One region of the Oryzomicrobium sp. genome, then DNA from elsewhere that is predicted to be linked to it. Evidence: predicted binding sites of a transcription regulator. Region 1 holds the regulator's gene; the other holds the start of a gene.
What was found. The regulator FNR, encoded in region 1, switches genes on or off when oxygen is low (the NO sensors DNR and NnrR bind a similar motif). The targets are predictions, from matches to a motif close to TTGANCTAGNTCAA.

Region 1 (14,794 bases):
CCCCAGAACACCCAGAACAAATTCCACTGCGGGTTGCGACAAAAGCAAATGCGAACTATTATCACCAATTACCGGACAGGGCTTATCCCAAGCCTGCCCACCCGGCCCCTCGATGCCAGCCACGCCCCGCCTGCCAGAAGCGCAGGGACCGGGCCGCCAGCCCAACCCTGCAACCGGCGGCTCCGGCCGCCGCCCCACCGGATGCGGAGCCATGCGCGAGCCCCTCGACCGGCGTCCCGGCGACGCCAACGAACTCCTCTCGGCGGCCATGACCTGGATGACCGAGCATGCCCTGTGCGGCGAACCCTATCTGTGCCAGTTGATCGTGCAGAAGCTGGCCGCCCTGGACAAGCTGCCCGATCCCCAGGTGCCGCCGGCCCTGCGCCATACCTGCCGGCAGATGCTGCGGCACTGGGCCGACCTGGCCCAGGCCTACGCCGACCTGGACCGCCTCGACGCCCCCGACGAAGTCGCCCGGCCCCTCGCCCACTGACGCCCATCCGGCCGCCCTACTGGAGCCCTTTATGTCCCGCTATACCGGCCCGCGCCTCAAGGTGATGCGCGCCCTCGGCCTCGACCTGCCCGGCCTGTCGCGCAAGACCATTGCCGACCGTCCCCATCGCCCCGGCCAGCACGGCCTCAAGCCCCAACGCCTGTCCGATTTCGGCGCCAAGCTGATGGAAAAGCAGAAGCTGCGCTTCAACTACGGCCTGACCGAAGGCCAGCTGCGCCGCCTGGTGAGCGAAGCCAAGCGCAGCAAGACGCCCACCGGCGACAAGCTGCTGGAGCTGCTGGAGCGCCGCTTCGACAACGCCGTGTTCCGCGCCGGCTTCGCCCCCACCATTCCGGCGGCCCGCCAACTGGTGCGCCACGGCCATCTGCGCCTGAACGGGCGCCGGGTCGACCTGCCCGGGGTGCGCCTCAAGATCGGCGACACCATCACCCTGCACCGGAGCGACAAGCCCCTCGACGCCATCCGCGCCAGCCTGGCCGAACCCGCTCTGACCCGCCCCGAGTGGCTGACGTGGGACGAAACCGCCCAGAGCGCCCGGGTCGGCCATCTGCCCGGCCCCCAGGACGTGCCCTTCCCCATCGAAATGCAGCAGGTGGTGGAGTACTACGCCCTGCGCGGCTGATAACCCTGCACCGCCGGCGGGCCCACGCCAGCCGGCGGTCCCGGCACTCGCAATGTCCCTCGGGGCCCAGCCAAAAACGATAGCCATTCTCATTAACATGGCTATCGGCTAGACTATTCCTTTGCCCGGCGCTCCGATCCCCCTGCGCCCACGGCCCCTGGAGAAGCCCGCCATGATGCAAGCCCTTGTCATTGCCCTGCGGGAAGGCCTGGAAGCCTTCCTGATCGTCGCCATCACCCTCGCCTACCTGCGCCAGACTGGCCGCCACGCCCTCACCTCCGCGGTTTACTGGGGCACCGGCGCCGGCATCCTCGCCTCCGTCGTCGCCGGCTACTTCTTCGGCAAGGCGGAAAGCCAGCCCTTCTGGGAAGGCACCTTAGCCGCCATCGCCGCGGTGCTGGTGGTGTCGATGGTGGTGTACATGCTTTCCGCCGCCAAGCACATGCGCGCCAACATCGCCGCCCGCATCGAGGCCGCCAGCCTCAAGACCGGTAGCGGCGCCTGGATCGGCGTGTTCGCCTTCGTCCTGCTGATGATCACCCGAGAAGGCATGGAAACCGCCCTGATGCTTTCCGCCGTACTGTTCAGCGCAGGCATGGAAGACCTGGCCATCGGCGGCATCCTCGGCGTGCTGCTGGCCGGCCTGGTGGCCTGGGGCTGGGGCCGCTTCGGCAGCCGCATCCGCCTCGACCGCTTCTTTAAGGTCACCTCGGTGTTCCTGGTCCTGTTCGCCCTGCAACTGGTCTTCTACGCCTTCCACGAATTCACCGAGACCGGCCTGCTGCCCATCGACAATGAGTACTGGCACATGGTCACCGAGCCCTGGGGGCCGGAAGGCCAGTACGGCCAGTGGATCACCTATTCCCTGGTGGCCATCCCCCTGGCCTGGTTCGCCCTACTGGTCCTCCGGGAAAAGCTCTCCCGCCCGCACCACCCGCGCACCGCCTGAGCTGCGGCGGCAACACGCAAAACAAACGGGGCACCCAAGGGTGCCCCGTTTGTTTTGTTGCTTTACTTTTAGAACCAGCCCAGCCGGTACCGACCCCGATCCACCTTCCGTCAGCGCGATTGCTCAGTTGGCGACCAGTAACCGCAGGCCGGCGAACAATCCCCAGGCGCCGTACCCCAGCACCAGCACACCGGCCAGGCGGCGCATCGCCGGGCGGCGCGCCCAGTCCTTGAGCCGAACCGCCAACAGGCCCATGGCCAGTAGGTTGGGCAGGGTGCCCAGGCCGAACGCCAGCAGGATCGCCCCGCCCCGGGCCGCGGAACCGGCCGCCAGGGCCGATGCCAGGGCGCTGTAGACGAGGCCGCAGGGCAGGAAGCCCCAGAGGAAGCCCAGAGGCAGCGCCTGGGCCGCCGAGCGCACCGGCACGAAGCGCCGGGTCAGGGGCTGGATGCGCCGCCACAGGAATTGCCCGCCCCGCTCCAGGGGGAGCAGCAATTGCGGCAAGCCGAGCAGATACAGGCCCATGCCCACCAGCAGCAGGCTGGCCAGCAGGTAGAGCACGGTGCGCAGCGGCCATTGGGCGGCCAGGGCGCCATGGCCACCGAGCAGCCCGCCCAGGGCGCCCATGGCCGCGCCGGCCAGGCCGTAGGCAGCGATCCGCCCCAGGTTGTAGGCCAGGTGCAGGCCACGCCGTGACGAGCCGCCCCCCGCGGTGAGGGCGACGACGATGCCCCCGCACATGCCGACGCAGTGGGGGCCGCCGAGAAAACCGACGATGAGGAAAGGCAGGAGGGAAGCGGGGGTCAGGGAATCCACGGCGTCAGTGTACTACCCCGGGCGCCGAATCCGGATGGAAACGACGGGGCGGCCGAGAGCGGAGGCGCAGGGAAACGCCGGTGGCAAAAACGCCGCCGGCCGGGCGGTCAGATGACTTTGGAGTAGCGGGTGCGCTGCCGGTCGGCGCGCAGGTAGCGGTCGAACACCATGGCGATGACCCGCACCAGCATCCGCCCTGGGGGCAGCACGGTGATCCACTTGTCGTCCACCTTGAGCAGGCCGGCCTGCTCCATCTCGCGCAGGTCCTCCAGCTCGGCGGCGAAATACTTGCGGAAGTCGATCAGGTGGGCGATCTCGATGGACTCCAGGGACAGCTCGAAGTGGCACATCAGGGCCTGGATGATCGAGCGGCGCAGGATGTCGTCGGCGGTCAGCTCCAGGCCGCGCAGCACCGGCAGCTGGCCGGCGTCGAGACGGTCGTAATACTCGTCCAAGGTGCGCACGTTCTGGCTGTAGGTCGGCCCCACCTTGGCGATCGACGAGATGCCGAAGGCCAGCATGTCGCAGTCGGCGTGGGTCGAGTAGCCCTGGAAGTTGCGGTGCAGCCGTCCCTGGCGCTGGGCCACCGCCAGCTCGTCGTCGGGCTTGGCGAAGTGGTCCATGCCGATGAAGACGTAGCCGGCCTCGGTGAGTTTCTTGATCGCCAGTTGCAGGATCTGCAGCTTGGCGTCGGCGCTGGGCAGATCGGCCTCGAGGATGCGCCGCTGCGGCTTGAAGTGGTGCGGCAGGTGGGCGTAGTTGTAGATCGACAGGCGATCCGGGCTCATCGCCAGAACCCGCTCCAGGGTACGGTTGAAGCCCATCACGGTCTGGTGCGGCAGGCCGTAGATGAGGTCCATGGAAATCGACTGGAAGCCGTTGGCCCGGGCCGCTTCGACCACGTTGACCGTCTCGGCCTCGGACTGGATGCGGTTGACCGCCACCTGCACGCGCTCGTCGAAGTCCTGCACGCCGATGCTCATGCGGTTGAAGCCCAATTCGCCGAGCACTTCCACGGTGGCGGTATCCACCTTGCGCGGGTCTACCTCGATGGAGAACTCGCCGTCCGGCAGCAGGTGGAAATACTTGCGGGTGAGCGCCATCAACTGGCGCATCTCGTCATGGGAGAGGAAGGTGGGCGTGCCGCCGCCCCAGTGCAACTGGGCCACGTCGCGGCTGCCGTCCAGGCTCTCGGCCTGGAGGGCCAGTTCCTTGCCCAGGTACTTGATGTACTTGGCGCTGCGCCCGTGATCCTTGGTGATGATCTTGTTGCAGGCGCAGTAGTAGCAGATGGTATTGCAGAAAGGGAGGTGGAAGTATAATGACAACGCACGTCCCGCCGCACTCAACGGCCCGCCCACACCGCCGATCTCGCGTTTGCCGAGCCAGGCCTTGAGCGCCTCGGCATCGAAGGCTTCGACAAAACGGTCTGCCGTCGGATAGGACGTGTAACGCGGGCCGCTGATGTCGAAACGTTGGATGATCTCGGGATCGAAGACGACGTTGGAGGCGTTGGGGGTCGAAGAGAGCGGAAGCGCCATTGCAGGGTAATATGAGGGTTGTTCCTAAGTATTCATTGTAAGGAACAGATTCACGTTGACCTGGATCAAACCGCAATTTGCCTAGGGGCACGCACTCGTTATGTCCGAAAACCGGGCTCTGAAAACCGTCAATCTTTCGGTCATCAAGACCGCCTGTTCCAACTGCAATCTGCGCGAGTTGTGCCTGCCGCTCGGCCTGAATTCCCAGGAAATGGCCAAGCTCGAGGAAATCGTTTCCACCCGCAAGCGCGTCAAGCGCGGCGACCTGCTCTACCGGGCCGGCCAGCCCTTCGAAGCCCTCTACGCCATCCGCAGCGGCTTCTTCAAGACCGACGTGATCATGGAGGACGGCCGCGACCAGGTCACCGGCTTCCAGATGTCCGGCGAACTGCTCGGGTTGGACGGCATCAGCAGCGAGAACCACTCCTGCAACGCCATCGCCCTGGAAGACAGCGAGGTCTGCCTGATCCCCTTCGACTACCTGGAGCGCCTGTCGCGCCAGGTGCCGACCCTGCAAAACCACTTCCACAAGGTGATGAGCCGGGAGATCGTGCGCGACCACGGCGTGATGATGCTGCTCGGCACCATGCGCGCCGAAGAACGCCTGGCGGCCTTCCTGCTCAACCTGTCGCAGCGCTTCGTCGCCCGGGGCTATTCCCCCGCCGAGTTCTACCTGCGCATGACTCGGGAGGAGATCGGCAGCTACCTGGGCCTCAAGCTCGAAACCGTCTCCCGCTCCTTCTCCAAATTCCAGGAAGAAGGGCTGATCGCGGTGCAGCAGAAGCACATCCGCATCCTCGACATCCCGGGCCTGAAGCGCCTGATGAGCCACACCCCGGTCTGACGGCCCCTTCAGGGCACATCGCCAGACCTCTCCCTCTCATCGCTTCACGACGGCATCGGCGCCCCGCGCCGTGCCGCCATGTGCCCGCCCAGACGGCGCGCCACCTCCTCCGGCAGCACCCGCTTGGCCAGGGGCAGCAGTTCGGCCGTTTCCAGCGCGATGTGCTCCCGATACAGGGCCGCCAACCCCGCCACCATCTCGGCCGACAGGTCCGCCGCCCCACCGGCAAGCAGCTTGCCCAGGTGATCGAGCATGGCGTCCCGGGCCACGTCCATGCGCCGGTGGTCCTCTAGCAGGCGCCCGACCAGGGCCTCCACCTCGCCGCTGGCAGCCTCCTGGCCAGTCACAGCGGCCTTCAGGGCGGGGAACAGGTCCGTTTCCTCGTCCTCGTGATGGTGCGGCGCGGCCACGGTGAAGTAACGCACCACCCCCTCGATGGCCTGCCGGGCGGCGGTATCGACGCCATGGCGGGGCAGGTGCTCCACCAGGCGTTCCAGGGTCTTCAGCTGGGCTTCGATGCGGCCATGGCAGGCGTCGAGCATTTCCAGGGGTTCGTCGAAGGACGGGGCGGCCGGGCCGAGCAGGGATGCGGACATGGAACGGACTTTCAGGCGAGGAAGAGGAAGAAGCCCCAGGGATTGCGGGTCAGGGCCACCGAAACGATGTAGGCGAAGCAGGCCAGGGCCAGGATCAGAAAGACGATCCGCACGCCCTTGGTTCGACCGCGCTTCAAGGCCACGGTGCCGCACAGGATGTAGGCCAGCAGCCCCAACACCTTGGCGGTGAGCCACCCTTGGACGAAGGGGTATTGGTGCAGCAGGGCTGCCAGGCTGAGGGCGCTGACCAGCAGCAGGGTATCGATCACGTGAGGCGCGATGCGCAACACCCGGGCCTGGAGCCGGGGCGAATCGGCCAGCATCAGGCCGCCGCGCAGCAGGAAGCCCAGGCCGGACAGGGCCACGCAGGTGACGTGCAGGTGCTTGAGGATCAGGTAGGCAGTGGTCATTCGCTCATCCTTGGTCGAGGCAGTCGGCGATGCGTCGGCATTCGTGCCGGTAGAGGCGCAGCCCCCCCAGCAGGTTGGCGGCGAGCAGGGTGAAGGCGAGCAATACCAGGGCGCCGGCCAGGGGGGCCAGCCAATCCGGCGCCAGGGGCGCGGCAAGCAACGCCACCAAGGCCGCCGCGTGGCCGCGCAGGTGGCGCATCATGCCCGCTTCTGGCAGCAGGCGCTTCATGTTGGGCGGAATCACCCGCCCCCGTCCCCGGTTCTGCAAGTCGAGCCAGATCAGGAACGGCATTATTTTGTAGAGCATGCCGCAGATCACCGGGATGAACCCGCCGAACAAGGCCAGCACCCCGATCCACAGGGCCAGCCGGTCGCCGTTCCCCACACCCCAAACGCCCCGCCCCGCTTCCCCCGCTCCCCACAGGAGCGCGGCCGCCGCCAGGCCCACCAGTCCCAGGCGCCAGAAGCGCTGGGTCGGGTCCCCCCAGGGACGGCGGCTGCGGCGCTGCAAACCCAGGGTGACCAGGCAGAAGCCGAAAGCCACGGCCGCGAGCAGCAGCGACCAGGGCAGCACCTGCACACCGCTGCCTTCCCCGGCCCCCAGCCGGGCAACGCTCCAGCCCAGCAGCAGGAGCGTCAGGAGCGGCCCCAATCCCCGGCCGACCCAGCCTGGATAGGCCGGGGTGAGCTGGAACATGGGCACCACCACCAGGGAAACACCCAGCAACAGCCCCCCGGCCCAGCCAAACAGCCCCCAGCCCGCGTGCAGGGCGGTGGCCAGGAAAACCGGCGGATTGCTCCAGCCGGCCAGGCCGCCGACCAGCCACAGCCCCAGCAACAGGGTAGCCAGCAGGGCCGGGAATGTCAGATGCAGCGCCCCCACGATGCCCACCAGGGCGAAACGTCGGCGCAGGGCCATGACCCCGGCCAGGGCAAAGGCGCCAACGCCCAGGGCCAGGGTCGCCCCGGCCAGCAGAAAGGCCGGCTGCCCCGCACCGAGGAAGGCAATCACCAGGGCCAAGCTGCCCGCCGTGACCGCCCCGTGCACCAGGGGCACCAACCACCGCTGCCCGGGCAAGACCACGCCCGCGCCCACCGGCAGGAACTGAACCAGGGCACCAAGCATGATCTGGAGCATGAACCCGGCGGTCAGGCAGTGGGTGGCGGCCAGGGCCTCGCCAGTCCAGCGCGACGCGAACACCGCGCCGCCGCGAACGAGCAGCAGCCCGCCGGCCAGAATCCCGAACAGGGGGGCGGTGAGGAAAAAGCGCAGCGGCAGGTGCAGCGGCGGTGCCTGGTCGTAGGACAGGGCGCTGGCTGGGGAGCGGGCCACCCGGGTCAGTCCTTCATGGTCGGAAGATGCGCACCACCACCAGGCCGTCGTCGCTGTAGGTGGTGTCGTGGGTGAAGCTGTTCATCGCCAAGGCGTTGTAGAGGGGAAAGGGCTCCCGGGGCAGGACCAGGTAGAGGGACTGGCCCGGCCCCACGTCATCCAGAGCCGCCATGGTGCGGACGAAAGGTTCGGGGGGTTCCAGCTCCCGGGCATCGATGACGGGGCCGTCGAAATTGGCGAAATTGAGTGGCATGACGAATCTCCCCGGACGGGGCGTTGAATTGACTGAACGGTGAATTATGCGACCGTTCTTGACGTCACATCGTTCCCAGCGCGGCGGCGCAGCGCTCCAGCAGTTCGGCCGCCCGGGGCGCCAAGTGGGCGTCGCACATGGGGTAGAGGACGCCTTCTTCCTTGAGGTTGTGCTGCTCCATGAGGATCAGCAGGGTGTCGGTCTCGCCGAGAAAGGCGTCCGCATCCCGGTCGGCCAGGGCCTGGCGGGCATTGGCCAGCAGGCCACGCATCTGCACGTGTTCGTGGCGCATCACCGAAGTGGGCCCGCCGGTCATGCCGGAGGCGGCTTCGAAGGCGGGAAAGAGCTGCTCCTCCTCGGCGGCGAAGTGGGCCAGCAGGTCGGTGGAAAACGTATCAAAGGCGGTCTCGGCCACAGCCCAGTCGCCGCCGGATACGGCTTTTTCCGCGGCGGCGAAAGCCTCGTCGCAGTGGCGATGGTGCTGGGAGAACAGGCCGGACAGGGTCGTCGCGGCAGAAGCGGATGTCGGGGAGGCAGTCATCGGGGCACCCTGTCTGGGAATCTGAAAATCGTGGGCCGATTCTCGACAGCCCCCCCGCAAGGCGCCTTGATGGCTGTCAAAATGCGCCTGCCGCACTCCCCTGTCTCGTCAAACCCCAGGCGGGGCGGGCTTCTCCGCGCCTCCCCCGCGAAGCCCCGCACCCGCCCTCGGGCTTCCGCCCCTCTGGCTGAAAGTCCGCATCTGGCGCGGACTTTCAGGGCACGGCCGAACGATCCTCAACACGTTCGGCAGCGCAACCCCGCGCCCCTCCCCGGCGTCGGGGCCGCCCAAAGGAGCGGCTTGGCACTCGGCCAGCCACGGCCTGGACCGTGGCAAAAACCGGCCGGCCGCACCGACGGCGGCTGGCCTGGGATGGCTCAGGCCAGCACCGGGCGCTGGCCTGTCATCAGGTAGTGGATCAGTTCCTTCACCGGCCGGATCTTGTCGCCGAAGGGCAGGCTGTCCGCCCCGCGGAAGAAGAGGCCCTTCTGCACGTCGCCGCGCAAGGCGGCAGCCAGCTGGCTGTCGATGCAGAACTGGCCGAACTTGGCGATGCCGTCGCGCAGGCCGCACTGGACCAGGCAATCCCAGGCCAGGGTGCACTTATGCTCGCCGCTGGCGGCGGCCTGGAGCTTGTCTTCGCGCTTCAGGTACTTTTCCAGCCAGGGGGTGCGCACCGCCCGGGCGGGCAGCCCGGCGCAGCTCATGAACTCCACCACATCGTCGGGGGCGGCACCGGCCAGAATCTGCTTGAAGGCCAGATCCGCGTCCCCTTCCTCGGTGACGGCGAAGGCCGAGCCGAGCTGAACACCCGAGGCGCCCAGGCCGATCAGCTCGCGCACCTTCTCGTGGCTGTTGATGCCACCGGCGGGAATCACCGGGATGTTCTCCGATTCGATGCCCAGGTCCTTGTAGGCTTGCAGTACGCCGGGGATGACGTTCGCGAAGGCAAAGCGCGGATCGGCCAGATCTTCCTTGCGCGCCGCCCCCAGGTGGCCGGCGGCGTGGGCCGGATGTTCGATCACGATGGCGTCGGGCAGGACGTTCTTGCGCATCCATTTCTTGAGCACCACTGTCACCCCGCGCACGTCGGAAAGGATGGGCACCAGAGCCACGTGGGGATGGTCCCGGGTCAGTTCGGGCAGTTCCAGGGGCAGGCCAGCCCCCATGACGATGGCCTCGGCGCCGGATTCGCAGGACTGGCGGATGCAGGCGGCGTATTCGGACACGGCGCGCATGACATTGACCGCCACCAGCCCCAGGCCCCGGGCCATGGCCTTGGCGGCCTGGATTTCCCGGTCCAGGGCCACCAGGTTGGCCGCGTCGATGCGCGCCTTGTCCCGGCAGCGGCCGGTTTCTTCCATCAAGTCCGGATGGTGGCGGCGCAGATCCACGCTGGCGATGGTGCCCACGGCGTTCTCCCGGGCCACGGCGCCGGCCAGGCGGTGGGCGGACACCCCGACCCCCATCCCTCCCTGGACGATGGGGAGGAGCGACTTGCCGCGGATCTTGAGGGAAGGAAGCTGGAAGGACATGGGGGCACCGCCGTTGAAGTGGCGGCGACGATAGCACAGCCCTCCGGGGCGCCTTTGACGTAGGTTAACCCTGGCGCAATTCCTTTTGCGCCAGGGATTTAGCCATCCTTCAGGCAGCGCGCTCAGTGCTCCAGCACGTAAGTGCCGGGGGCTTTTTCCAGGGCCGGATAGCTGCGGTGGGATTTGGGCGGCGCCACCTGTTCGCCGCACCGTTCGTCCAGCCATTCGATCCATGCCGGCCACCAGCTGCCGGCATGGCGCGGCGCCCTCTCCTTCCAGCTGTCGCTGCCCTCGCCGCGGCTGGCGTCGGCCATCCAGTAGGCCCGCTTGGGCGGATCCACCGGGGGATTGATGATGCCCAGGATGTGGCCGGAGGTGGACAGCACGAAACGCATCGGCGCCGGAATGTGGCGGCGGATGTGGAAGCATTGCTTCCACGGCGCGATGTGGTCGTCCTCGGCGGTGACGGCGAACAGGGGCTGGACGATGCACTCCATGTCGATGGACTCGCCGGCCAGGGCGATGGCGTCCTTTTTGACCAGGTTGTTTTTCAGGTACATCTCGCGCAGGTAGTAGCTGTGCATGGCCATGGGCATGCGCGTGGTGTCGCTGTTCCAGAACAGCACGTCGAAGGGCGGCAGGGGCTCGCCGTACAGGTAGCTGTGCACCCAGTAGTGCCAGATCAGGCTGTTGGAGCGCAGCATACGGAACGAGGAGGCCATGTCCTTGCCATCCAGGTAGCCCTGCTGGGACATCTTCTTTTCCAGCCACTCCACCGCCCCCTCGTCGAGGAACACCTCGATATCGCCCGGGTGGGCGAAGTCGGTCAAGGTGGTGAAGGTGCTCCAGTGGGCCACCGGCACCTTGGCCGGGTCGCCGTAGCGACGGTTGGCCCAGGCCAGGTAGGCGGTCAGCCCCGTGCCGCCGATGCAGTAGCCCACGGCATGGACCTGAGGCACCTTGGCGATCGCCGTCGCCGCTTCGATGACCTTCTGGTAGCCCTCTTCGAGGTAGTTGTCGAAGGTGACGTCGGCCATATCCGGCGTCGGGTTCTTCCAGCTCGCCAGGAAAACGGTGAAGCCCTGGTCCACCAGGTATTTCACCAGGCTCTTCTTGGCGTTCAGGTCGAGGATGTAGAACTTGTTGATCCAGGGCGGGAAGATCACCAGCGGCATGGCCCGGACCTGGTCGGTGCTGGGGGAATACTGGATCACCTCCACCAGGCGGTTGCGGAACACCACCTGGCCGGCCGTGGTGGCCAGGTCCTTGCCAACGGTGAAGGCATCCTCGTCCACCATGCGGATATTGCCTGCCCGCAGGTCCGCCAGGAAGTTGCGACAGCCCTGGGCGAGACTGTCGCCGTGGCTGGCGGCAAACTTGCGCATGGCCACCGGGTTGGTCCAGAAGAAGTTGGTCGGCGCCATTGCGTTCAACCACTTGCGTAGCCAGAAAGCGGCCCGGCGGCGTTCCTTGTCGGACTGCCCCGGGGTTTCGAAATACATGTCCTGGAGCCGGTGGGTGATCGCCAGGTAGGTTTCCTTGAGGATGTCCCAGGTCGGCGCCTCGGCCCACACCGGGTCACTGAACCGGGCATCGCCGGGGTCCGGCGTGACCACATCTTCGGAAGGCAACCCCCAGGCGCGGCGCAGGATGTGTGCTTGCAGGGCCAGGGCGTCGCCTGACAGGCCCATCGCCACTCGGGCCATTTCCTGGGGGTGGAGCCACCAGGCGATCTGGGCATTGGCCAGGGAGGTGGCGATGCCGAAAGGGTCCACCTGCTGGGCGAATTTTTCGCCCAGGGCCTCCAGCGGGCTGAGCCCTTGTAGGTCGACGGTGCAGTGACGGTGTGTGGGGGACTTTGCCGAAGCCATCATTGGAATCCTTGCGGAAAGGCGAGGCGCGCGCCAACGCGAACGTGGCCCGGCACTCGTCGCACCGGGCCGCTTTTCTGGATATACCACAAATCCATGCTAGCGTTATGGCCATGGCGCCCCAGGCGCAAAGTCCGCGCCCGGCGCCGCTTCCGGGGCCATACGCCGCTTTTCCCGACAGGCTGGGCGGCGTACCATAGGTCAGGAAGAAACCCCGAACGAATCATTTTGCGGAGGCACCATGTTCAAGCATATTCTGGTTCCCACTGACGGTTCCGAGCTTTCCCAGGAAGCGGCCCAGCGGGCCGTCGGCTTCGCCAAGGAAATCGGCGCCCAGGTGACCGCGTTCTACGCCAAGCCCGAATACCCGATCACCTATTACGGCGAGGGTGCGCTGATCGACCCCACCACGCCAGAGAAATTTGCCGAATTGGCCGAACAGCAGGCCCAGGAATTCCTCGGCTCGGTCGCCAAGCTGTGCGGCGACCAGGGCGTGGTCTGCAAGACCCTGTCGGTGACCAGCGACGTGCCCTACGAGGCGATCATCGACTCGGCCAAGGCCAACAACTGCGACCTGATCTTCATGGCCTCCCATGGCCGCCGGGGCATCTCCGGCCTGCTGCTAGGCAGCGAGACCAACAAGGTCCTGACCCACTCGACCATCCCTGTGCTGGTCTACCGCTGATCGCCGCCGCCCGGCATCGGGCGGCACCAAGGCATCAGCCATGAAAAAAGGGGCCGGAAGGCCCCTTTTTCGTTACGGTGTTGCTTGCTTCTCGTTTCCCTTGTTGCGGGATTCTTCATTGATTTTTTTGTTGAAATACCAGGCGTAGTACGCGGACATCAGGATAACAGTGACGATCACTGCCAGACTGAGGAGCCCAACGTCGGTACTGAACAGTACTTGCCAAGCCATAACTCACCTCCCTGTCGTTGAAGAAAACCCGGTGCCGTCCTGCTTTTTATTTTTGCGGCTCGGACTGCAGATTTGCGGCCAATGTATCGGTATCCCATTCCCCGACCAGCCGCCAGCTGGCCTCGGGATCTTCCAGGGCCAGATGGCGCTTGCCGCTGGCCTGGACTATCGGTTCCTTGAGCATTCCCACGTACGTCCCTTTGCCGTCGAGGCTGAGGGGCACTACCTGGTCCTGGCCGCGCCGGGTCGGGTGGACCAAGGCCAGGTTGACGCTGGGCGGCAGGGGAGCGCTGCTGTTGTGCTCCACCTGCACCTTCAGGGTCTGACGGTCGTCGCCGAAGGCCACCGAAGCCTTCAGCCCCAGTTCGGCGGCCTTCCGGTCACGGCCGATGTCCTGGTTCACCGCCAGACCACGCTTGTAGTAGTCGTCGGCGACCAGGCCATCGTCGGACTTGATGGCCAGGGAAACGGTAATGGCGCCGGCGACGATGACCATCGCCGGTCCGGCCATGAGAATCCAGGGCCATGGTTCGCGGAACCAGGGCTTGCCGGAAGTGCGCAGGGAAGCTTCGCTCACGGAATTACCTTTATTGCATCAAGAAAGTGGTTTTTTCATGGACGGCCACCGAACTGTCGTCCAGGGCCTTGATGTCGAAGAACAGTTTGTTCGATCCCTGGCGCAGGGACTCGGCCGGCACCTGGACGGTCACAGTCAGTTCCGCAACCTGGGCCGGCTCCATGTCCACCACGTGGCGGCCGGCCAATTCGGCACCGTCGATGCCGCTGACGTTGATCTCGAAGTGCCGCGGCTGCTCGGCAGCGTTGATGATGCGCAGGATGTAGCCGTTTTCGATCTTGCCGTCCTCCGCTTCCCGGCTCAGCACCGCGCGGTCGCGCAGCACGTCGACCTTGAGGGGGATGCGGGTGGCGATCGACCAGACCATGGCGGCGACGATGATCACGAGAATGCTGGAGTAGAGCAGCACCCGCGGGCGCAGCACATGGCCCAGCATCTGGCGCCGGTTGTAGTGCGCCGCCACGGCGTTTTCCGTGGAATAACGGATCAGGCCCCGGGGGTAATTCATCTTATCCATGATCTGGTTGCAGCCATCGACGCACAGGCCGCAACCGATGCACTCGTACTGGAGCCCCTGGCGGATGTCGATGCCGGTGGGACAGACCTGGACGCAGACGCCGCAATCGACGCAGTCCCCCAGCCCCTGGCCTTTGTAGTCCGTGCCCTTGCGGCGGCCGCCCCGGGGCTCGCCACGCTCTTCGTCGTAGGTCACCACCAGGGTGTCGGGATCGAACATGACCCCCTGGAAGCGGGCGTAGGGGCACATGTACTTGCACACCTGCTCGCGCAGGAAACCGGCCTGCATCAGGGTGAAACCGGCGTAGAAGAACATCCAGAACCCCTCCCAGGGACCCAGGTTCCAGGTCACCAGGTTGTGGGTCAGTTCTTTGACCGGCGTGAAGTAGCCGACGAACGTCAGGCCGGTCCAGAAGGCGAGAAGGCCCCAGACCAGAAACTTGGTGGCCTTGATGCGCAGCTTGCGCGCACTCATCGCCTGGGCGTCGAGCTTCATGCGGGCGTTGCGCTCCCCCTCGATCTTGTTCTCGATCCACATGAAGATTTCGGTGTAGACCGTCTGGGGACAGGCGTAGCCGCAGAACAGGCGCCCGGCGATGGCGGTGAACAGGAACAGCGCATAGGCCGAGACGATCAGCAAGCCGGCCAGATAAATCACGTCCTGGGGCCAGAACACCAGGCCGAACAGGTAGAACTTGCGCTGGAGGATGTCAAACAGGACCGCCTGGCGGCCGTTCCAGTCGAACCAGCACAGACCGTAGAAAAGGGCCTGAGTGAGGAAGACCAGCAGCCAGCGCAGGTTGTTGAAGTTCCCGGCGATCGGCCGGGCGTAAATCTTGATGTGCTTTTGGTAGAGACTGCGCGGTGCTTCAGACGCAGCTGCCTGAGTGGCGGGGGATTTGGCTTCGGCGGGCGCCGCTGCCTTTTCGAGGGGAGAAGTCATTTAAGAACACTGCCTTG
Region 2 (14,794 bases), on a different contig from region 1:
ACAATCCCCGGCCAAGACGCACGACCAACGTGCGCGCCCGAGAACGCCTGCCGACCAACGCACGATAAAAATCAATGAAACGCCTGCCACTCTCCAAGCAACTCCTCGCCGTGGCCGCCCTGGCCACCCTCCTGATGATCGTGACGCAAAGCCTGGTCGTCGCCTACCTGGCCAAGCAGAGCGCCCTGGCCCGCACCCAGGCCGCCCTCAACGAGCAGGCCGGCCTGATCATCACCACCCTGGAATTCGCCCAGGAGTCCCTGAAGGCCCGGGCCCTGGAAAACCTGCGCGCCTTCGAGCGCACCCTGCCCGGCCCGGTGCGACTGTCCGGCCGTACCGTGCGTCAGGGCCAGGAAGAACTGCCCGAGCTGGTGGCGGGCAACCTGGTGCTGAGCGGCAACCGGGATTTCCTGGAGCACTACGGGAAGCTCAACAGCGGCCGCGAAGCCGCCTTCCTGGTACGCCAGGGCGAGCGTTTCTACCGGACCGCCACCCTACTCAAGGACGCCAACGGCGCTTCCCGGATCGGCGAGGCGGTACCGGAGAAGGAGAGCTACATCCCCAACATCTCCAAGGGCGAGAACTTCGTCGGCACCATCCAGCGTAGCGGCCGCATGTACGCCATCGCCGTGACGCCGATCAAGGATGAGGCTGGCAAGGTGGTCGGCGCCATCACCATGCGCCTCGACGCCGAGAGCAACGTGACCCTGCTCAAGGAGAAGCTGCTCGCCGCCAAGGTCGGCCAGACCGGCTACCCCTTCGTGCTGTCCGAGCCTCACGGCGACCAGAAGGAAGGGGAATACGTGATCCATCCCAAGCTCGAAGGCAAGAAGCTCTCCGACGCGGGCCCTGCGGCGGCGGCCATCGGCGAGCAGATCTTCAAGCTCAAGACCGGCATGCTCGAATACCCCTGGACCGACAGCGACGGCCGGGTCCGCGACAAGGTGGTGGTGATCCGCGAAATGCCCGAGCTGCACTGGATCGTCGCCGTCGGTTCCTGGACCGACGAATTCACCGGCGACACCCTGACCCTGCGCAACAAGGTCATCCTCGTCTCGGCCCTGCTCGGCATCGCCCTGGTGGCCGGCATCGCCGCCTTCGCCGCCTGGCGCCTCAAGCCCGTGGCCGGGCTGGTCCAGGCCACCGAGCGCCTCGGCGCCGGCGACCTGTCCGTGGCCCTGCACGGCGACCCCGCCAGCCGCAACGAGGTAGACGTGCTGTCCCGCTCCCTGGGCCAGGCCATCGCCTCGATCCGCAGCCTGGTGAGCCGCCTCAAGGACACCAGCGGCGCCCTGGGCAGCACCGCCCAGGAACTGTCCGGCACGTCGGCCGAACTCGACCAGGCCACCGCCGCCCAGAGCGAGGCCGCCGCCTCCATGTCCGCCTCCACCGAACAGCTGTCCAGCAGCATCGACCAGGTGGCCGAGGGCGCCCGCTCCGCCCTGGAACTGACCCGGGCGGCGGGGAGCGTGGTGACCACCGGCCAGGCGACCGTGGGCGAAGCCATCGCCGCCATGGAGGATTCGTCCCAGGCAGTACAGCAGTCCGCCGAGCAGGTGGGCGACCTGGGCCGCCGCTCCCAGGAGATCGAGCACGTACTGGCCGCCATCAAGGGCATCGCCGAGCAGACCAACCTGCTCGCCCTCAACGCCGCCATCGAGGCCGCCCGGGCCGGCGAGGCCGGCCGCGGCTTCGCCGTGGTGGCCGACGAGGTGCGCAAGCTGGCCGAACAGTCCGGCCAGTCCGCCCAGGAAATCTCCGCCATCCTCTCCCAGGTCCAGGCCGGCGTCGGCTCGGTACGCGAGACCATCGCCAGCGCCGTGGACCAGGTGGCCCGCTCGGTGGAGGCCTCGCGCCAGCTGGAAGCCGCCCTGGGGGACGTGGCCGACCGCTCGTCCCGGGTGATCGAAGCCATCGAGGACATCGCCGGCGCCACCCAGGAACAGGCCGGCGCCGCCCAGAGCATCGCCCGCCAGGTCGAGCAGGTGGCCGTCATGGCCGAGCAGACCGGCCGCTCCGCCCAAACCAACCGGGAACGGGCCGGCACCCTGCTGGGGGCCTCCGCCAGCCTGGCGCAGGACACCAGCCGCTTCCGGCTCTGATCCGGCCCAGGTCATCGCGCCACCTCGCAACGCCCGGCCCCGCGCCGGGCGTTTTCGTATCTACGCCAGGGCGGCGAAGGGGGCGGGGTAAACCGGGGGCGTCAACGAAACGGGGGCGCCCGTAGGCGCCCCCATTCCTTCTTTTATGCCGACTGGCCCAGACTGGGTGCCGGTCTTCCTCCCCGTGGGGCTCTCACCAATCCCCGCTTAGGTTCGTTGTGCCAAGCCCTCAGGTGCGCTCGGCGATAAAAGGCAGACGCGGCCATTCCACCGCGTCCAGCAGATTCTTCACTAGCAGGCCCAGCTCGGTGTCGCCCTCGATCACCAGGCGGCGCTGGAAGAACAGGGTATCCGGGTCCTCCTGCCGCGCCAGCAGCTGCAGGTAGGCCGACAGGGTGGCGCGGAAGGTCAGGTCCGGCGCCGGGCCGTCGGCGGCGAGCAAAGGAACGAAGCGCAGGCCGTCGAAGGTGAAGCGGGCCACCGCCGCGGTGTCTTCCACCTCCACGGCGAAGACGCGGCCGGTAAGGGGCTCCAAGGCCTCGGCGTCGAGCAGCTTCAGCAGCAGCAGGCCGTTCAGGCCGCCCACCAGACCCAGGGCGTGGGGCCACTGGGGCAGGCTCTGGCCGATGCGGGTGACGAAGGCGGGCAGGCGAAAGGTGGGCACCTGCAGGTTGATGCCCGGCAGGCCGGGCAGGGTAAAGCGGGTAGTCATGGCGATCGGGTTCATTGGATTCACGCGCCGCAGGCGGCAACAACCAGAGTGTCGTCCTCGGCGCCGACCTTGGCAATCCCCGCCTGGCCGTGCCAGTAGCCGTCGCAGGTGCCGTGGTCGGTGCAAGCGGCCGGCAACCCGGCCGGCTCGCCGCGCCGAGCGGCGTCGAAAGCGGCCAGCACGGCGAAGAAGTCCTTCGACTGGGGCGACAGGCGCAGGGCATCGATGCCCAGGTCCAGCAGCGCGGGCAGTTCGGCGAGCAGGGAATAGTGCTGGGCCGACATGGTCTGGATGCCGTTCATGGTCAGGAAGGACTGGCCTTCCCGGGTGGCCAGGGTCAGGCCGTCGGCGTGGTCCAGGCAGCGGAACTGGCAGTCGTCCTTCTTCAGTCCATAGTGGCGGGCGGTGAAGCAGCGCGCCGAGAAGGCCAGGGGGATCTTGCCCCAGGCGAACACCTCGGTGGCCATGCCCACCGGACGGCTGGCGTGGAGCGGCGCGATCAGGCTGCGTGGCGCTTCCAGGGGCGGCACCCAGGCGACGGCGCCCTTGGCGGCGAACCAAGCCAGGGTGGCTTCGTTGTAGACGTTGAGGTGGGGGCCGCAGACGAAGGGCACGCCGGCCTCGGCGGCCACTTTCACCGCCCCCAGGTCATTGGCTTCGAGGCGGATGCGCCCGCCGCTCTCGGCGCAGGCGGCCACCAGCTTGCGCAGGGCGATCAGGTCGCCCTCGGATTCGGCCAGGGCCAGGGCCGACAGCACCACGTCCTTGCCGGCGGCGGCCAGGTCCTTGGCCAGACCGATCCAATCGGAGGTGCGCAGCTGGCAGCGGCGCGAGCAGACGCTCTCGCCGACGTAGACGATGTCGGCCGGCGAATCGCTGGCTTGCAGGTAGAAGTTCTGGACCTCGTCCTTGCTCCAGTAGAACAGGATCGGGCCGATGGCGAGCTTGATCGGGTTGCTCATGGACGGGCTCCTCAGCGCCAGGGACGATCGTAGGCGCCCAGGGTGACCTGGTGGCCCTCGGCCACCTTGGCCAGTTCGCTCTGCCAGGCCGGCTTGACGGCGAAGCCCGGGGCCTTCAGGGCGTCGATGGCCTGACGCAGCACCCGGGTCACCTGGCCGACGTAGGCCGGGCTGCGCTGGCGCCCCTCGACCTTGATGGCGGCCACGCCGGCGGCGGCGATCTGGGGCAGCAGTTCGACCACGTTCAGGCTGGTGGGCTCTTCCAGGGCGTAGCCGGTCTCGCCGGCTACCTCGAAGCGGCCCTTGCACAGGGTCGGGTAGCCGGCCGGCTCGCCCTCGCCATAGCTGTCGATGAGGATGCCGTTGAGCCGGGCGTTCATGGTCTTGCCCTGCTGCTCCCAGCGCACGTACTTGGCCGGGGAGCAGGCGCCCACGGTGTTGGGCGATTCGCCGGTGGCGTAGGACGACAGCCAGCAGCGTCCCTCGTTCATCACGCACAGGCTGCCGAAGCCGAACACCTCGATTTCCACCGTGGTGTGGCGCACCACGTTTTCCACCTGGGCCAGGGTCAGCACTCGGGGCAGCACGGCGCGGCGAACGCCGAAGGCGTCCTGGGCGAAGTTGATCGCCTCGTAGCTGGTGGCCGAGCCCTGGACCGACAGGTGGCGGTGCAGGGCCGGATGGCGCTCGGCGGCGTAGGCGAGCAGGCCCACGTCGGCCAGGATGACGGCGGTGGCACCCAGGTCGGCGGCGGCATCCACCGCCCCGTGCCACTCGGCCAGGCGCCCGGCCTGGGGGTAGGTGTTGATCGCCACCAGCACTTCGCGGCCCCGGTCCCGGGCGTAGCGCACGCCCTCGCGCAGGCTCTTGTCGTCGAAGTTGAGCCCGGCGAAGTTGCGGGCGTTGGTGGCGTTCTTGAAGCCCAGGTAGACCGCGTCGGCCCCGTTGTCCACCGCCGACTTGAGGGCGGGCAGGCTGCCGGCGGGGCAGACCAGATGGGGGATGCGGAAGGCGCTCGTAGTCGTCGTCGGAGTGCTGCTCACCATGATGGCGCGACGCGGGAAATGGAAAGGGCGCAGTCTAGGCCCCCGCCGCCCACCGCCCCTTGACCTCGGTCAAAGAGGTTTCGGAGACGGCTCAAGCCAGCTAAAACCGGCTAAAACCGCGTCGGCGCCCGGCAACGCAGAACAGTCACTGGCCCAACTCCCGGCGCAGACGGCCCAGGTAGTCGAGCCCCCGGGGCGCCCGGCTGCCGTACCAGGAGACCATCTCGCCATCGACCAGGGTCACCGGCACCGTGGGAAAGCGGGCTTGCAGCTCGGCCTGTTCCCCGGGGCCGAAATGGTAGGGCTCGGAAGGCAGCAGAATGCGGGCGGCCTCGGCCACGGCGCGCTCCAAATCCACCGCTGGATAGCGATCGGCGCCGGTATCGCCGCCCAGGCGGGCCGGCACCGTGTCCCAGCCGGCGGCAGCCAGGGTGGCGGCGATGTAGGTGTTGCGCGCCACGGTCAGCCAGGGGTCGCGCCAGATCAGGTAGAGCACCGGCTCCCGGGGCAGCCCCAGACCGGCCAATCCGGCCTCGGCCGCGTCCAGTTCGGCGGTCAGGGCGGCCGCCTCGCGGTGCCGCCCGAACAGGGCGCCGATCAGGCGGTAGAGGGCCCGGTTGTCCGCCGGCGTATTGGGGTGGGTGACCACCACGTGGGGCACGAAGGCTGCCAGGGCGTCGATTTCCTCGGCCCGGTTCTCGTCCATGTTGGCGATCACATGGGTGGGGGCCAGGGCCCGCAGCTTGTCCAGGTCGAAGCCCTTGGTGCCGCCCACCTTGGGAATGTGCCGCACCACTTCGCGGGGATGGATGCAAAAGCCGGTGCGCCCTACCAGCAGGGGGGCAAGGCCCAGGTCGACGAGCAGCTCGGTGATCGACGGCACCAGGGAGACGATGCGCGCGCCGGGACCGGCGGCGGGATGGCGCACACCCCGGGCGTCGGCCGGGATGAAGGCAGTGGTGTCGGCGGCGGAAGGCAAATCCATGCTAGAAAGAAGGAAAGGCGCCGCCCCCGGGGCGGCGGCCACCTATCCCCACATGATCGAGGAGAACGGAATGCTAGCCAAAAAAACCGCCGTCGTGACCGGCGCCAGCCGGGGCCTGGGCTTCGAGGTGTGCCGCCGGCTCGGCCAGGCCGGCTGCCGGGTGGTGATGGTCGCCCGGGACGGTACCGCCCTGGAGCGTGCGGTGGCCGCCCTAGCGGCGGAAGGCCTGGACGTGGCCGGCCGGGCCGCCGACGTGGGCGACACCGCCGCGGTGAATGCCCTGGCCGCCTGGGTGGACGCCGCCTGGGGCGGTACCGACATCCTGGTGAACAACGCCGGCGTGTACCTGGACCCCAAGACCCCGGACGATCCTGCCGCCCAGGGCGTGCTTGCCAGCGATCCGGCGGTGGTGGAGCGCAGTTTCGCCATCAACGTACTCGGCCCCCTGCGCCTGATCCAGGCCTTCTTGCCGGGCATGGTGGCGCGGGGCCACGGCCGGGTGGTCAATGTGGCCTCGGGCATGGGGTCCCTGGCCGAGGGCGGCCCCTACTGGCCCGGCTACCGCATCTCGAAGACGGCCCTCAACGCCCTGACCCGCACCACCGCCCATGAGCTGCAACTGGACCCGGCACTGGCCGACGTCAAGGTGAACTCGGTATGCCCGGGCTGGTGCCGCACCGACATGGGCAGCGCGGCGGCCCCGCGCAGCGCCGCCGAGGGCGCTGCGTCGATCACCTGGGCCGCCCTGCTGCCGGAGGACGGCCCCAGCGGCGGTTTCTTCCGCGACGGCCAGCCCGTGGCCTGGTAAGCCCGGGCTCCGCCGTTCGGCCTACACGCCGGACGGCGGCTCGGGCATCAGGGCCCGGTAGGCGTGCCAGGTGGCGTGCCCCACCAGGGGCATGGTGACGACCAGGCCGACGAAGCCGGTGGCGAAGCCGAGGGCGGTGAGGAACACGATCGACCCCGCCCAACCCAGCATCGCCCCGGGATTGCGGGCCAGGGCCGTGGCGCTGGCGATGGCGGCGTTGATGGCGTCCACCCGCCGGTCGAGCATCAGGGGCACCGAGATCACCGACACGGCGAACACCAGGGTGGCGAAGAAGCCCCCTACCGCCAGGTAGAAGACCACGAACTCCAGGTTGTCCAGGGCCGAGAAGGCGTGGACGAAACCGGAGAAGGAGGGCATCGCCCCCTCGTAGAAGACGGCGAAGATGACCATCGAGGCCCGCGCCCAGACCATCAGCACGACGGCCAGGACGGCGGCGAACAGGCCGATGTTGGAGACGTTGTGGCGCCAGGCCAGGGCCGAGGCGAAGAAGCTCACCGGCTCGCCCCGCTCGCGGCGGCGCGACAGGTCGTAGAGGCCCAGAGCGAGGAAGGGCCCCACCAGCAGCATGCCGGTGACCAGGGCGCTGAGTAGCGCCGTGGTGTGGTCCAGGGTGGCGGCGAGCAGCCAGCCGCACAGGGCGAAGGCCGCCCCGTAGGCCAGGCTAGGGGCCGGATGGGCGCGCAGGTCGGCCCAGCCGGCGCGCAGCCAGGCCAGGGGGGCGTCCCCGTCCACCGGCCGGATGGCGGCCAGCAACTCGAAGGTCAGGCTCTTTTCGTCGGCGGATTGCATGGCGGCCTCCAGGCGGGGAACTTCCCCTATGGAGCGGCCGCCGGGGCGCTTAGTTCAATCCGTTGAGCATGCGCTTCATGCCCGCCATCACCGTCAGGTTGGATTGCTCCATGGCCATCAGGGCGGCCAGTGCCCCATCCGCGTCCCGGGCGTAGAAGCGCTCCACCGCCCGGCGGGCGTGGTCGTGCACCGCCTTGTGCGGCGTTTCCATTTCGGCGTACCCGGGCAGGCGGGCGAAGTGGGCCTTGCCCTCGCCCTCGTAGTACCAGCGGCCGAGGCGGCACTGGGTTTCGTCCGGCAGCTCCTCGGGGCGCAGGGTGGAAAGGCCGAGGAAGACCTTGTACACCTCCAGTTTCAAGGCCAGTTCGTCGATGTTGGCCAATTCCACGTTGGCCAGCAGCGACGAGGACGACACCGCCCGCTCCATGGTCTGGGACAGGTCGAGCAGCCGCCCCATGCTGTGGGTGGCGGCTTCGCTCTCGGCGGAATAACGGGCCGCATCTGCCGCCCCCAGGGACATGACGCTGCGCGCCTGCTGGGTATCGCCCTGGATGGTGCCGACCAAGCCGGAGATCTCCACCGTGGCCTTGGTGGTGCGCTCGGCCAGCTTGCGCACCTCGTCGGCGACGATGGCGAAGCCGCGCCCGGCCTCGCCGGCCCGGGCCGCCTCGATGGCGGCGTTGAGGGCCAGCAGGTTGGTCTGGTCGGCGATTTCCTTGATCAGGCTGACGAAGCCGGCGATGTCGGTGACCCGTTTGGACAGGCTTTCGACGCTGCCAGAGGCCTCGGTCATGCGCCCCACCATGTCGGTCAGATTGGCGGCGATGGTCTGGAAAGCGGCCCGGTTGGTTTCCGATTCCGCAGCCGCCGTGGTGGCCGATTCCTTGCCCCCTTGCAGGGTGGTGGTGAGGCCGAGGAAGGAGCCCTGCAGGCCGGTCAGCGAATCGCCGAAGCGCCCCAGGCTGGTGAACACGCCATCGAGCAGGGCCTCGCGGGCGCGCAGGGCTGCCAGCTCGTCGGTCAAGGCGGAGCGCTCGGCCTCCAGGGTGGCGACGCGGGTCTCCAGGCGGGCGTTGTCGGCGCGCAGGGCGGCGCACTCGATCTCGCTGCGGCTCAGGGCTTCCTTGGCGGACGAAAAGAACATGGCGGCTCCCCTGATGAAACCGCCATGGTGGACGCCCTTGGCCGGGGATACCAGCGTTCTTTTGTAACACCCCTAAAGCCGTTGCGGACATAGGGTTTATGCGGGTTGCGGGGGAAACCGCCCCGCCATGCCAACGGGATTGCCCGGTCGGCCGCGGGACTAACTACAGGGGCAGTCCCCGGGGCTTGCGCTTGGCCCGGCCGAACAGGCGGTCGTAGACGGCGTTGGGCAGCAGGCGCAGGAGCTTGGCCACCACGCCCATCTGCCAGGGTACCACGGTGTAGCCGGTGCCGGCGTCGATAGCCCGGGCCATGCGCCGCGCCGCTTCCGCCGCGGGCAGCAGGAAGGGCATGGGGTAGGGATTGACCGCGGTCATGGGGGTATCCACATAGCCGGGGCAGATGGTTACGGCGCGGATGCCGGACGGTGCCAGTTCCAGGCGCAGGGATTCCAGGTAGGCGATGGCGGCGGCCTTGGAGGCGCAGTAGGCCTCGGCCCCGGGCAGGCCGCGGATACCGGCCACCGAGGCGATGCCGACCACGCGGCGCGGCAGGCCGTCGCGCAGGGCCTTCATGGCCGGCAGGAAGGGGGCGAAGGTGGCGGCCATGCCGAAGACGTTGACTTCCAGCACCCGGCGGAAGGCCACCAGGTCCTCGCTTTCCTCGGTGAGGGTGCCCACCGAGATGCCGGCGTTGGCGATCACCACGTGGGGCGCGCCGAAGCGGGCGCAGAAGTCGGCGGCGGCGGACGCCAGGGCGGCGCTATCGGTGACGTCGAGGGGATAGGTGGCGGCTAGCGCACCGCCCAGCTCCCGGGCCAATTCGTCGAGCCGGTCGGCGCGGCGGGCGGCCAGGCCGAGCTGCCAACCGGCGGCGGCATAGTGGCGGGCGAAGGCTTGGCCCAGGCCGGAACTGGCCCCGGTGATGAAAACGCGCCGCGGCAGCCCCGGGGGGGACTGGCGCGGCGCATTCTGCTTGCCGACGGGAACGGGCAGGGGCGAAGTCACGGGGTCACAGGCTCACACGCTCGCGCGTTCCGCTGGCTTACTTGCGTGCCTTATCGCTGCGGGCCAGGGCGACCACCGCGTCGGCGCGGGTGAGTACCTCGCCGAGGTTCTTCACACCCTCGGTGCTGACCAGGTAGCGGCCATCCACGGCCAGGGCGGGCACGCCGTTGATGCGGTAGGCCTGGACCATCTGGTTGGCCCGGTTGACCTTGCTGGCGACCGAGAACGACTTGTAGGCGTCGGCGAACTTGCGGCCGTCCACGCCCTGCTTCTCGACCCAGGCCTGCATGTCGTCGGGCACCGGCATGCGCACACCCTGCTCGTGGATGGCGGCGAAGATGGCGCTGTCCAGACGGGCCACGTCGCCGGTCACTTCCAGGGCGTAGTAGAGCTTGGCCAGGTTGGCCCAAGCGGCGTTCCAGCCGGCCGGGACGCGTTTGAAGGCCACGTCGGCGGGCAGCTTGGCGACCCAGGCGTCGAGGGGCTTGTGGAAGTCGTTGCAGTGCGGGCAGCCGTAGGAGAAGAACTCGATCACCTCGATCTTGGCGCCGGACTCGGTGGGCTGGGGCGGATCGATGGGCTGATAGTCGCGGCCGCGGGCCGCCGGGGCGGCAAAGGCCGGCAGGGCGGGGAACGCCGCCAGGGAGGCCGACGCGGCGGCGGCCAGGACGAAATCACGACGGGAACGATCAATCTTCACCATGGGGAATCTCCATCAATCCTTGTTCTTGACCAGGCTGGCCTCGACGCCGGCCTTGGCCAGTTCGGAACGGGCGCGGTTAACCTCGTCCATCTTGCCATAAGGTCCGAGGCGGACCCGGTACCACACCTTGTCGCCGACCATCACCTGCTGCACCGTGGCCTCCATGCCGAGCATGGCCAGGTTGGCCTTCTGGTTGTCGGCGTCGCCCGAGCGCTGGAAGGAACCGGCCTGGATGAAGAAGGGGCCTTCCTTGCCGTCCTTGGTCTCCTTCGCCTCCTTGGATTCCTTCGCCCCATCCTTGCCATCCTTGGCGGCGTCCTTGGCCGCCGGCTTGTCGGCGGCCGTCGCGTCGGTCTTGGGCTCGGCCTTGCCGGGCAGGATGTCGTAGAACTGGAAGCGCTTTTCCGGCACCGGGTCGCCGGGCTTGCCCGGCAGGGGCACCGGAGCGGCCGCCTGGGGCGCGGCGCCGGCGGCCGGGGCCTGGGCCGGCGCCGGGGCGCCGGGCTTGGCGGCGGCCAGGTTGCCGGAGGTTTCCTTGGCGTCCTTGGGCGGCGGCTGGGTCTTGTCCACGAAGGGCATGGGCGCCTTGTTGATGTACAGCACCACCGCCAGGGCCGCACAGACCCCCAGCACCAGGCCGATGATGATGCCGATCAGGGTGCCGCCGCCGGCTTTTTTCGCCGGGGAGCGCTTGCCGGAAGTGCTTTGGGGTCGTTTCAGGTCACGGCTCATAGAGGGATTCCGGAGTTACATCGATTCGGGGCAGGAGACGCCGAGCAGCGCCATGCCGTTGCGGATCACCTGACGGGTGGCCAGGGCCAGGGCGACGCGGGCGTCGCGCAGGGCGGCGTCGTCCACCAGCATGCGCTCGGCGTTGTACCAGGCGTGGAAGTCGCCGGCCAGGTCCTTCAGGTAGAAGGCCACCGCGTGCGGCGCCAGGTCCCGGGCGGCGGCCTCGATCACCTCGGGGAAGGCGGCCAGGCGAGCGGCCAGGGCCAGTTCCCGGGGGTTGGCGAGCAGGCCCAGGTCGACCTTGGCCAGGTCGGCGGCCTCGCCGACCCACTGGTTGACCACCGAGCACACCCGGGCGTGGGCGTACTGGATGTAGTAGACCGGGTTTTCGTTGCTCTGGCTCTTGGCCAGGTCCAGGTCGAAGTCCAGGTGCTGGTCGGACTTGCGCAGCACGTAGAAGAAGCGGCAGGCATCGTTGCCCACCTCGCGGCGCAGCTCGCGCAGGGTGACGAACTCGCCGGAGCGGGTGGACATGGAGGCTTTCTGGCCGTCCTTGTAGAGCACGGCGAACTGCACCAGGGCCACCTGCAGCTTGGCCTCGTCCTGGTCCAGGGCCTTGAGCGCCCCCTTCACCCGGGGGATGTAGCCGTGGTGGTCGGCGCCCCAGATGTTGATGACCTTGTCGAAGCCGCGCTCGAACTTGTTGAGGTGGTAGGCGATGTCCGAAGCGAAGTAGGTGAACAGGCCGTTCTCGCGCTGCACCACCCGGTCCTTCTCGTCGCCGAAGGCGGTGGAGCGGAACCACTTGGCGCCGTCCTGCACGTACAGATGACCGGCCTTTTCCAGGCGTTCGACGCATTTCGCCACCAAGCCGGTGTCAAACAGGGACTTTTCCGAGAACCACACGTCGAAGCGCACGCCGAACTCTTCCAGGTCGTCGCGGCCGTCGGCCAGCTGCTCGGACAGGGCGTGCTGGTGGACGTAGGCCCAGTCGGAGCCGAGCAGGCGCTTGGCGTTGGCGATCAGGCCATCCAGGTGGGCTTCCTTGTCGGCTTCCACCGACGGCACGTCGGCCAGGATTTCGGCGGCGGGGCGCACGTACTTGGCGCCGTGGGCGGCGTCGATCTGGGCGCCCATGTCGCGCACATAGTCGCCCTGGTAGCCGTTGGGCGGGAAGGGCACGGCCACGCCGTGGCGTTCCAGGTAGCGCAGCCAGGTGGACACCCCGAGGATGTCCATCTGCCGGCCGGCGTCGTTCACGTAGTACTCCCGGGTCACGTCCCAGCCGGCGAAGGCGAGCAGGTCGGACAGGGAGGCGCCGTAGGCGGCGCCGCGGCCGTGGCCGACGTGGAGCGGACCGGTGGGGTTGGCAGAGACGAACTCCACTTGCAGCTTCTGCTGGCCGCCCAGGGTGGACCGGCCGAAGTCGGCGCCGCCGTCGAGCACGGCGCGCACCACCGCCAGCTTGGCGGCGGGCTTGAGGGTGAAGTTGATGAAGCCGGCGCCGGCCAGGTCCACCTTCTCAAGCCACTCGGAACGGGGCAGCTCGTTGATCAGTTGCTGGGCGATTTCCCGGGGGTTCTTCTTCAGGGCCCGGGCCAGTTGCATGGCCAGATTGGTGGCGAAGTCGCCGTGGGATTCCTGCTTGGGCCGCTCCAGATGGATGTCGGCCTCGGCCCCGGGGGCGACGCTGGCCAGGGCGGCCTGGAGCAGGCTGGTGAGATGGGAACGAATGTCGTGGGTCATCGCCGGGCGAAAAATTGCAAAAGGGCGATTATACGTGCCCGGGGCCGGTTCTCATGCCCCGGCGGCGCGGACCGAGGCCGGGCGCGCCGCGGCGGGGCAACGCCCCTCGGGTATAATTCAAGGTTTTGTTTTTACGCGGGTTCGTCCCGCCACAGGATTCACCGTGCTCGTCGCCAACAACATCACCATGCAATTCGGGGCCAAGCCCCTGTTCGAAAACGTCTCCGTCAAGTTCGGCGAGGGCTACCGCTATGGCCTGATCGGCGCCAACGGGGCGGGCAAGTCCACCTTCATGAAGATCCTCTGCGGCGACCTCGACCCCTCCGCCGGCAACGTCAGCAAGGACGTACACGAGCGCATGGCCTACCTGCGCCAGGACCAGTTCGCCTACGAGGACCAGCGGGTGATCGACGTGGTGCTGATGGGCCACGAAGAGATGTGGGCGTGCATGCAGGAGAAGGACGCCATCTACGCCAACCCGGAAGCCACCGAAGACGACTACATGAAGGCGGCCGAACTGGAAGGCAAGTTCGCCGAATACGACGGCTACACCGCCGAATCCCGGGCCGGCGAGCTACTGCTCGGCGTGGGCATCCCCACCGAAAAGCACTTCGGCCCGATGCGCGAGGTGGCCCCGGGCTGGAAGCTGCGGGTGCTGCTGGCCCAGGCCCTGTTCGCCAACCCGGACATCCTGCTGCTGGACGAACCGACCAACAACCTGGACATCAACACCATCCGCTGGCTGGAAAACGTGCTCAACGAGCGCGAATCCACCATGATCATCATTTCCCACGACCGCCACTTCCTCAACCAGGTCTGTACCCACATGGCCGACCTGGACTACGGCAAGATCACGGTCTACCCGGGTACCTACGACGACTTCATGGAAGCCTCCACCCAGGCCCGGGAACGTCAGCAGAACGCCAACGCCAAGGCCAAGGAGCGGGTCGCCGAGTTGCAGGAATTCGTGCGCCGCTTCTCCGCCAACAAATCCAAGGCCAAGCAGGCCACCTCCCGCCTCAAGCTGATCGACAAGATCAAGCCCGAGGACGTGAAGCCCTCGTCGCGCCAGTACCCGTGGATTCGCTTCGAGTACGACGACAAGGACAAGCTGCACCGGCTGGCGGTGGAAGTGGAAAACCTGTCCTTCACCTACCCGGGCGGCGAGCGGCCGATCTTCAACAATCTGACCTTCGCCGTGGAAGCCGGCGACCGGGTGGCGGTGATCGGTGAGAACGGTGCCGGTAAGACCACCCTGCTCAAGCTCCTGATGGGCGAGCTGACCCCCAACCACGGCACCCTCAAGTGGGCCGACAAGGCCAAGCTCGGCTACTACGCCCAGGACCACGCCGCCGAATTCGCCAACCCGGTCAGCCTGACCGACTGGGTGGCGCCCTACGCCCGGGCCACCATCGCCGACGGCGGCGACCTGGAAACCCTGATCCGCGGCACCCTGGGCCGGCTGCTCTTCTCCGGCGACGAGCAGAAGAAGCCGACCAACGTCATCTCCGGGGGCGAGCAGGGCCGCATGATCTTCGGCCGGCTGATGCTGGAAAAGCCCAACGTGCTGGTGATGGACGAACCGACCAACCACCTGGACATGGAGTCGATCGAATCCCTCAACACCGCCCTGGACAAGTTCAAGGGCACCCTGGTGTTCGTCTCCCACGACCGGGAATTCGTCTCCACCATCGCCAACCGCATCATCGAGGTGAAGGGCGACGGCACCGTGGTCAATTACCAAGGCAGCTACGAGGACTACCTGGCCAGCCAGGGCGTCGAGTAAAGCGACCGCCGCAACCGGCCCCCGGGCCGGCTGCAACAAGCCCGGGAGGCCACGCCGCCCCGGGCTTTTTCATGGGCGCGAGCTTGGCCTTGCCCCAGCGGCCGCCGCCCCGCCTGCGTGGGCGCATGGCTGAAGAATGGCGTGGATATTGGCTTTCCGGCCTGGCCGACCTGTGGATAGTCCCTAAAGGATGACAGTGCGATTGTTGCTAGGGTAAGACCCTGCGCCGTGCCACCCGCGCGACGCCAACTC

Region 2: ubiU (ubiquinone anaerobic biosynthesis protein UbiU) is a predicted target of FNR. The motif match lies at 4,882-4,895, and genes of this name have one in related genera.

Annotation. Positions count from the first base shown of each region.
Region 1 covers NZ_DAISLS010000002.1:53,040-67,833, forward strand. The annotation lists gene V7Z98_RS01735 (hypothetical protein) at 212-493, shown strand; gene rpsD (30S ribosomal protein S4) at 525-1,136, shown strand; gene V7Z98_RS01745 (FTR1 family iron permease) at 1,309-2,085, shown strand; gene V7Z98_RS01750 (sulfite exporter TauE/SafE family protein) at 2,209-2,892, opposite strand; gene hemN (oxygen-independent coproporphyrinogen III oxidase) at 3,009-4,442, opposite strand; gene fnr (fumarate/nitrate reduction transcriptional regulator Fnr) at 4,543-5,286, shown strand; gene V7Z98_RS01765 (hemerythrin domain-containing protein) at 5,331-5,882, opposite strand; gene V7Z98_RS01770 (SirB2 family protein) at 5,894-6,292, opposite strand; gene V7Z98_RS01775 (hypothetical protein) at 6,297-7,625, opposite strand; gene V7Z98_RS01780 (DUF2249 domain-containing protein) at 7,639-7,878, opposite strand; gene V7Z98_RS01785 (hemerythrin domain-containing protein) at 7,943-8,419, opposite strand; gene V7Z98_RS01790 (NAD(P)H-dependent flavin oxidoreductase) at 8,797-9,954, opposite strand; gene V7Z98_RS01795 (PHA/PHB synthase family protein) at 10,077-11,825, opposite strand; gene V7Z98_RS01800 (universal stress protein) at 12,067-12,510, shown strand; gene V7Z98_RS01805 (DUF3149 domain-containing protein) at 12,583-12,741, opposite strand; gene V7Z98_RS01810 (FixH family protein) at 12,788-13,318, opposite strand; gene ccoG (cytochrome c oxidase accessory protein CcoG) at 13,329-14,777, opposite strand.
Region 2 covers NZ_DAISLS010000013.1:78,143-92,936, forward strand. The annotation lists gene V7Z98_RS13830 (methyl-accepting chemotaxis protein) at 75-2,102, shown strand; gene ubiT (ubiquinone anaerobic biosynthesis accessory factor UbiT) at 2,332-2,814, opposite strand; gene V7Z98_RS13840 (U32 family peptidase) at 2,835-3,776, opposite strand; gene ubiU (ubiquinone anaerobic biosynthesis protein UbiU) at 3,788-4,822, opposite strand; gene V7Z98_RS13850 (helical backbone metal receptor) at 4,968-5,807, opposite strand; gene V7Z98_RS13855 (SDR family NAD(P)-dependent oxidoreductase) at 5,878-6,615, shown strand; gene V7Z98_RS13860 (DUF2189 domain-containing protein) at 6,637-7,425, opposite strand; gene V7Z98_RS17895 (CZB domain-containing protein) at 7,475-7,882, opposite strand; partial or broken gene V7Z98_RS17900 (methyl-accepting chemotaxis protein) at 7,904-8,569, opposite strand; gene V7Z98_RS13870 (SDR family oxidoreductase) at 8,733-9,575, opposite strand; gene V7Z98_RS13875 (thiol:disulfide interchange protein DsbA/DsbL) at 9,613-10,278, opposite strand; gene V7Z98_RS13880 (SPOR domain-containing protein) at 10,291-11,010, opposite strand; gene argS (arginine--tRNA ligase) at 11,026-12,756, opposite strand; gene V7Z98_RS13890 (ABC-F family ATPase) at 12,920-14,542, shown strand.